2 regions of the Pseudarthrobacter sp. 902506025 genome follow, and region 2 is predicted to be linked to the other one. Evidence: predicted binding sites of a transcription regulator. Region 2 holds the regulator's gene; the other holds the start of a gene.

Region 1 (3,935 bases), on a different contig from region 2:
CGTTGTCCATGCCACCAGTGTGGTCCCGTTTCCCGGCTGATTCCAGAGAATCAGCCGGGAATTCGCAGGACGCGGGCGGATGTGCCTAGACGGCGATCGCGGCCAAGGCGGCAGCGCTTTCCTTGGCGGGGAAGGACGGCGGGTTCACGCCTGCCATCTCTTCCATGACGCGGACCACCTGGCAGCTGTAGCCGAACTCGTTGTCGTACCAGACGTAGAGGACCAGGTTCTTGTCCGTGGACACGGTGGCCAGGCCGTCCACGATCCCGGCGCGGCGGGATCCGACGAAGTCGGTGGAGACAACCTCGGGCGAGTCGATGTAGTCGATCTGCTTGCGCAGGTCCGAGTGCAGCGACATTTCACGCAGGTAGTTGTTGACCTCGTCCTTGGTGGTGCCGTTTTCAAGGGTGAGGTTCAGGATGGCCAGCGAAACGTCCGGGGTGGGGACGCGGATGGAGCTGCCGGTGAGCTTTCCCAGGAGTTCGGGCAGGGCCTTCGCCACTGCCTTGGCGGCACCGGTTTCGGTGATGACCATGTTCAGCGCAGCGGAACGGCCGCGGCGGTCGCCCTTGTGGAAGTTGTCGATCAGGTTCTGGTCGTTGGTGAAGGAGTGGACGGTTTCCACGTGGCCGTGGACCACGCCGAACTTGTCGTTGATGGCCTTCAGGACCGGGGTGATGGCGTTGGTGGTGCAGGACGCCGCGGAAACGATCTTGTCCGAGTCGGTGATGTCCCGGTGGTTGATGCCGTGGACGATGTTCTTCAATTCACCCTTGCCCGGCGCGGTCAGCAGGACCCGCGCAACGCCCTTGCTCTGCAGGTGCTGGGACAGGCCTTCGGCGTCGCGCCAGCGGCCGGTGTTGTCCACCACCAGGGCGTTGTTGATGCCGTAGGCGGTGTAGTCGATGGTGGCGGGGTCGTTCGAGTAGATGACCTGGATCTGGACACCGTTGGCAGTGATGGTGTTGGCCGCCTCGTCGATCCGGATGGTGCCTTCGAAGGACCCGTGGACGGAGTCGCGGCGCAGCAGGCTGGCCCGCTTGGAGAGGTCGTTGTCGGATCCGCGGCGCACCACAATGGCCCGCAGGCGCAGGCCGTGGCCACCGCCGGCCTTTTCGATGAGGACGCGGGCCAGGAGGCGGCCGATGCGGCCAAAGCCATAGAGCACGACGTCGGTGCTGGTGCGGTCATCGCCGCCCCGCTTGCCCACGATTTCGGCGAGCTCTTCGCGGAGGAATTCCTCCAGCGTGGCGCCGTTGCCTTCTTCCTTGAACTTCTGGTTCAGGCGGGCGATGTCGATCGCGGCGGCACCCAGTTCGAGTCCGGCCAGCGTGTTCAGCAGGGGCGCCGTGTCCTCCAGGAGCAGTTCGTCCTTGCTCATCCGGCGCGCGAAGCGGTGCGCCTTGAGGATGTTCATGGTGGACTTGTTGATCAGGCTCCGGCCGTGGATGCTGGTCACCACGTTGTTTTCGCGGTACAGCCTGCCGATCACCGGGATCATGGCCTCGGCGAGGGCCTCCCGGCCCATCCACGTATCAAGACAAGAATCAGACGTCTGGCTCACAGAAATACCTTCCTCGGTTCAGCCGTGTACGTCGTCGTACACAGATGTAGGCCACCTGATGATGTCCAGGGGCACCGGCGCCCGCAGGGGATGGTCCCCAGGCGCCTGGATCGCGTGCAAAGAAAAACCGCCGGTTGCGGACGCAACTTTCGGCGGTAGAACTCCTGCGTCCGGAATCCATTCTAATTTGGCACGGTCCACGGAACACGCTCGGGATGCGTGAAATCACTCACACGCCCGGGGCGGACCGCACAACGCAGACTGCCGGCCTTCAGTTGTGGATGGCAGAGTACAGGTTCAGGCTGGCGGAGAACACGAGCCAGGAAAAGTACGGCAGCACCAGGTACCCGGCGGTGGCGTCCACCGGTCCGAAGCGCAGGATCAGGAACGCCAGGGTTGCGGTCAGCGCGCAGATGACAGCAAAGGCTGCCCACAGGGCCACCACTCCAAGCATGGGATACATCGCGAAGAACGTCACCGGCCACGCAGTGTTGAGCAGCAGTTGCCCCACATAGCCGGCAAGGGTGCCCCCGGACAGGCGCCCTTTGCGCCAGACCAGCCAGGCCGCTGCCGCCACGCCGGCATAGAGCACCATCCAGGTGGTGCGGAACATCCACGACGGCGGCATCCACGGAGCTTTCAGCGAGCCCGCGTACCAGCCGTTGGAGTTAAGGATGATGGGAACTGAGGCGAGTACCCAGGCCAGCGCGGAAAGGGCCAGGAAACCGGCGAGGGCAACACCCTGTGAACGGACGCCGGGAATGCCCGCTGCGGGTGCGGGACGGGTTTCAGGAATTACGGGCACGGTTCAGGATCCCCGACGCATAGCCCGTGGTCAAACGCGGTTTAAGGATGGGACAGCCGATACGCCGGGTTCTGTTCTCCCCTGCCGTTACCGGAAAGGGAGCGACGGCCATCCATCTACGAGTACCGTTGCCGGCACCCTCCAGCGGCCTACCCGGACACTCGGGCGGGCAGCCCTCGAACGTGTCCTGTCTGGCCTTGCTCCGGGTGGGGTTTACCTAGCCTTCCCGGTCACCCGGGAAGCTGGTGGTCTCTTACACCACCGTTTCACCCTTACCTGCCCTCCCCGGCCGGAGCCGGAAATGCAGGCGGTCTGTTTTCTGTGGCACTGGCCTGCGGGTTACCCCGAGTGGGCGTTACCCACCACCCTGCCCTGCGGAGCCCGGACGTTCCTCGAGCCACTTGCGTGGCGCGCGGCCGTCTGGCTGTCCCATCCGGGTCCCAGTCTACCGGCGCCGCCGGCCGCCTTTTGCCGCCGGTAGGATCGGACGGTGCTGATTCTGCTTCCCCCTTCCGAAGGCAAGACACCCGCGCTCCGCGGCCCCGCCGTCGACTGGACCGCCCTGGGCTTCCCGGAGCTCAACCCGTACCGCGCCAAGGTCCTTGAGGCGCTGGGAACAGTTAGCGCCCATCAGGATGCCCTCGCCCTGCTGGGCGTCGGAGCATCCCTGCGGGACGACGTCGAACGCAATACGCGACTGCATGCCGAACCGGCGGCGCCGGCGCACAGCATTTATTCGGGCGTCCTGTATGACGCCCTGGGCTACCGGACGCTGACGCCGGTTCAGCGCCGGAAGGCCGATGAGTCCGTCCTGGTGATCTCGGCGCTGTGGGGGGCCCTGCGCTTTGGCGACAGCGTTCCTGCCTACCGGTTGTCCATGGGCACGTCCTTGCCCGACGTCGGCCGGCTGGCTCCCTTCTGGAAGGCGCAGCTTGCCGACACCCTGGGCGCAGCAGCCCAGGGACACCTTGTGGTGGACTGCCGGTCCAGCACGTACGCAGCGGCGTGGGCGCCCCCGGCGGAACAGACCGTCTCCGTGAATGTCTTCACCGAGAGTGCAGGAGTCCGCAAGGTAGTGAGCCACTTCGCCAAGCACACGCGCGGCGAACTGGCGCGGCACCTGCTGGTGCGCCGCGGCAAAGCCCCGGCCACGCCGTCGGACCTCCTGAGAGCTGCCCGCGAACAGTGGGACGCCGAACTGGTGCCCGGGACCGCACGCAAGCCGCACGCCCTGAACATCATCCTGCCGGGCTGACCGCCCGGCAGGGTGCCTGTGGGCTGCTTAGGACCACTCGTCCGAACGGACCAGGATGGCGCCGGAGTCCGGGCAGAAAACGATGTCGTCGGCAGCAGCTGCCTTGATCTCGGCGAGGTCGCCGGGGCTGAGCTTCATGCCCGAGGCTTCCGACGTTCCGTGGAAGAGCCTGGCCGCACCCACTCCCCGCTTGGCCAGCGTCTTCTCGTAGACCGCCACCAGGCCCGCGTCCAGGCCTTGGGCAAATTCGCCGCGCTGGGCACGCAGGCCCGCCGCTTCCGTTTCCACTTCGGCCAGGGCCGCATCGAGCT
Region 2 (3,935 bases):
AGTGCCTCGGCCGGCGGAGTTCGGCTTTGGTGACCTTCATGCCCTCGAAGTAGTTTTCCGCTTCGATGATGCGCCCGTCGGTGTGGATCTGCAGGTGCAGCGCCTCCGACGTCGGCCGCGCGGTTTCCTGCGCACGGTCCAGCGGCGAGGCGGCCAGGTAGGTGATCCGGGCGCCGCCCGCGGCACGCTCGCGGAAGTGTTCGGCAAGCATCCGGGCCATCTCCTGCCCCAGTTCGGAGAGGTGGAATTCCGGGAGCCGTCCGTAGAGAACGCCGTCGGGATTGTGGACCTCGCCGTGGCGGAGCAGATGGACAGTGGCTTGGGGCATGTTTACCAGTTTCTCAAAGATGGCGTGCGATCCGAAATCTTCCGCACGTGCTTTCTACAAAGAGTAGAACTCAAGTTTCTGAAGAAATGTTCCGAAACCGGGAACAAAAGATGCAAACGCATGTTTATACTGGATGCAGCAAGTTAGTTGAGACTTCAACCGATGAAGGTTCAACCCCCCGACCCGAGCAGCATTCACACCAAGGAGCAACATCATGGCACTTCCCGCAGACGTCACCACCGGCACCTGGACCCTGGACAACTCCCACAGCGAGATCGGCTTCACCGTCCGCCACGCGGGCATCAGCAAGGTCCGCGGCCAGTTCAAGGAAGCCGAGGCCACCCTGGACCTCGCCGAGAACGTGGCCGACTCCAAGGTCAACGCCACCATCAAGACCGCCAGCTTCGACTCCGGCGACGTCAACCGCGACGGCCACGTCCGCGGCGAAGACTTCTTCGACGTCGAGAAGTTCCCGGAAATCTCCTTCGTTTCCAACTCGATCGTCCCCAAGGGCGATGCCTACGAACTCCAGGGCGACCTCACCATCAAGGGCGTCACCCGTCCCGTGGCCCTTGAGACCGAACTCCACGGTGTGGCCGTCGATCCCTTCGGCAACACCCGCGCCGGCCTCACCGCCGAAACCACCATCAGCCGCAAGGACTTCGGCCTGACCTGGAACGCCGTCCTCGAGGCCGGCGGCGTGCTGGTCAGCGACAAGGTTGCCATCAACCTGGAACTGGCCTTCATCGCCCCCGCAGCATAAGTTTCCCCGTTCACGGCACCCCGGTACCAGGCCATCCCGGCCCGGTACCGGGGTGCCGTGTTTAACCAAGGGCCTTTCCCCCGGGTTCACCTGCCGGCCGCGGGCGTGGATCCCGCCTGAATCACCCACAACGCCACCCGCCGGGGGTACGGTGGACTTAAGCCACGCTGGGGGGAAGGCTGAGGACCGATTCCCGGCAGCCTACCTGGATCCCGACCTGCAGAAGGAACGCCATGAGTACTCCTCCCGTCCCGCCTCCCGCGCCCCAAGACCCCCACTCCGGCAATGGCCAGCCAGGGAACGGCCAGTCCGGCAGCCAGCAGCCCGGACCACAGCAGCCCCGCTACGGCCAGAACGCGCCGCAGTATGGCCAGAACGCTCCCCAGTACGGGCAGAACCAGCCCCAGTACGGTTCCCAGCCGCCCGCAGCGCCGCAGTACGGGCAAAACGCGCCGCAGTACGGTTCCCCGTACGGGCAGAACGCTCCGCAGGCCCCGGGCTACGGCCAGAATGCACCCCAGTACGGGCAGTCGCCGTATGGCCAGTCCCCTTACGGCCAGTACCCCTCGGAGCAGCCGCAGCCGGCCGGAAGCAACGGCGTCCCCCAGCTGGTGAACATCGCATTCTGGCTGCTGATCGCTGCCACCGCGATCTACGTCATCTCCATCCTCGTCAACCTCACCCAGCTGGATGCCCCGCAGTTCCGGCAGGAATTTGAACAGCAGGTCCGGGCCAGCGGGGCGGACATCACCTACGACGACATCAAGCCCTTCATCGCCGGCTCCCTGGTGGTCTTTGGCATCATCGGCGCCGCCCTCTACCTGCTGGTGGCCTTCTTCATCCGCAAGGGCAAGAACTGGGCACGCATCCTGGGAACCGTCTTTGCTGCACTGTCGGTCTTCGGCCTGTTCGGAATCCCCTCCTTTGCAACGATCGGGACCGTCCTGGGGATCGCCGCCATCGTCCTGCTCTACCTCCCTGCCGCTGCCCCCTACTTCCGGAAGCAGCAGCCCTTCGCCAACCCGTATTCCGGTGGCTTCGGCAACCCTTACGGGCGCTGACCACCAACCACAGAACGCAACGGCGGCCCGGGATGTCCAGCATCCCGGGCCGCCGCCTTTAAACCGTGCCCCTAGGCTGTCTGCCCCGGCGCCTGCGCCCGCTGGGCGTGGTAGGCCAGGATCTGCAGCTCCGTGGCCATGTCCACCTTGCGGAGGTTGACCCCTTCCGGAACCTGGAGCATTACCGGTGCGAAGCTGAGCACGCTGTGCACGCCCGCCGCCACCACCCGGTCGCAGATGCCCTGCGCCACCGCCGCAGGAAGCGCCAGCACCACCATGTTGGCCCCGGTGCGGTGGAGGACGGTCTCAAGGTCCGCGACGTCGCTGACCCGCAGCCATCCCACCTCGTTGCCCACCACCATCTGGTCCGCGTCGAAGATGGCCACCACATCGAAGCCACGCGATTCAAAGCCGCCGTAGCGTGCCAGCGCCTTGCCCAGGTTTCCGGCTCCGACGATGGCCACTTTCCAGTCATGCGTGAGCCCCAGGGCCGCGGCAATGTGGCGGCTGAGGTACTGGACCTCGTACCCCACTCCCCTGGTGCCGTAGGACCCCACGTGGGACAGGTCCTTGCGCAGCGTTGAGGAACTGACGCCGGAGGCTTCCGCCAAAGAGTCAGAGGAGACGCGCTCAACACCCTCGGCCAGCAGCGTGTTCAGGGCCCGGAGGTACAGGGTCAACCGGGCCACGGCAGCAGGGGGAATTTGCTTTGCCGGTGCACCCGCGGCATCCGGGATGCCCGGGACAGGCTGGGACGTTGAATCCAAGGACGTCACTCGCATCCCCCTAATTGGCCATGGCGCGCTGCAGGACGCGTTCCAGCCGGGCTTCGTCGATCTTCCAGAAGTCGCGCTGCACCCCGTCAACCAGGACCACGGGGATCTCTTCGGCGTAACGCTCCCGCAGTTCGGGCTGGTTGTCCACCAACTCTTCGCTCCAGGTAAGGCCCAACGAGGCAGTGACCCGGCCGACGGCGTCGCGCGCCTCCTCGCAAAGGTGGCAGTCAGCTTTGGTGACCAGGACGACGCGGGGGGTAGCCATGGCTTAACGGTATCGCCGTTCGCGCCGTGCGGGTGACGCCGACGGCGGCCAGCGGGTGGATTGACTAGACTCAAGTCCATGCCCGAGGAGAAATACGTCGCCGTCGTCACGCGGCCGGTTGCTGCGCCGCAGCCCGGTGAAGCGGCGTTTTTCGATGTGGACAATACTTTGATGCGCGGGGCCAGCCTCTTCCACGTGGCGCGGAAGATGCACCAGCGCGGCGCGTTCACCCTGGCCCAGGCGGCCGGATTCGCGTGGAAGCAGTTCAAGTTCGTGGCGCGCGGTGAGAATATCGACGACGTCCATGCGGTCCGTGATTCGGCCCTGACGCTGGCCGCCGGCATCACCGTTGACGACATCAAGGCCCTCGGCGAAGAAGTCTACGACGAGATGATCGCATCGCGGATCTGGCCCGGCGCCAAGGCGTTGGCGGAACAGCACCTGCGGGTGGGCCGCCGCGTCTGGCTGGTGACGGCCACCCCCATCGAAGTGGCAACAGTCATCTCCACCCGGCTGGGGCTGACCGGAGCGCTCGGGACAGTAGGTGAGGTGTCGGACGGCATGTACACCGGGCGCCTAGTGGGGGACATCCTGCACGGCTCGGCCAAAGCCGTAGCGGTCCAGGGAATTGCGGACCAGGAGGGCCTGGACCTCAAGCGCTGCTGGGCGTACAGCGATTCCTACAACGACGTGCCGCTGCTGTCACTGGTGGGACACCCCGTGGCCATCAACCCGGACGCCA

The links. Region 2 encodes Rex, which represses fermentation and respiration genes when NADH is low (regulators of the CRP and FNR family bind a similar motif). Its sites were predicted from a motif close to CTTGTGAANNNNTTCACAAG; they were not measured.
Region 1: the regulator Rex is predicted to act here: its motif matches at 1,781-1,800, upstream of AB0280_RS15735 (glyceraldehyde-3-phosphate dehydrogenase).

Annotation. Positions count from the first base shown of each region.
Region 1 is NZ_JBFBKW010000009.1:33,147-37,081, reverse strand. Features, by position in the region: gene AB0280_RS15740 (hypothetical protein) at 1-10, opposite strand, end outside; gene AB0280_RS15735 (glyceraldehyde-3-phosphate dehydrogenase) at 86-1,564, opposite strand; gene AB0280_RS15730 (TspO/MBR family protein) at 1,836-2,369, opposite strand; RNA gene rnpB (RNase P RNA component class A) at 2,414-2,801, opposite strand; gene AB0280_RS15720 (YaaA family protein) at 2,860-3,624, shown strand; gene AB0280_RS15715 (zinc ribbon domain-containing protein) at 3,652-3,935, opposite strand, start outside.
Region 2 is NZ_JBFBKW010000002.1:532,799-536,733, reverse strand. Features, by position in the region: gene AB0280_RS06335 (histidine phosphatase family protein) at 1-328, opposite strand, end outside; gene AB0280_RS06330 (YceI family protein) at 543-1,091, shown strand; gene AB0280_RS06325 (hypothetical protein) at 1,325-2,152, shown strand; gene AB0280_RS06320 (redox-sensing transcriptional repressor Rex) at 2,224-2,928, opposite strand; gene AB0280_RS06315 (glutaredoxin family protein) at 2,939-3,193, opposite strand; gene AB0280_RS06310 (HAD family hydrolase) at 3,272-3,935, shown strand, end outside.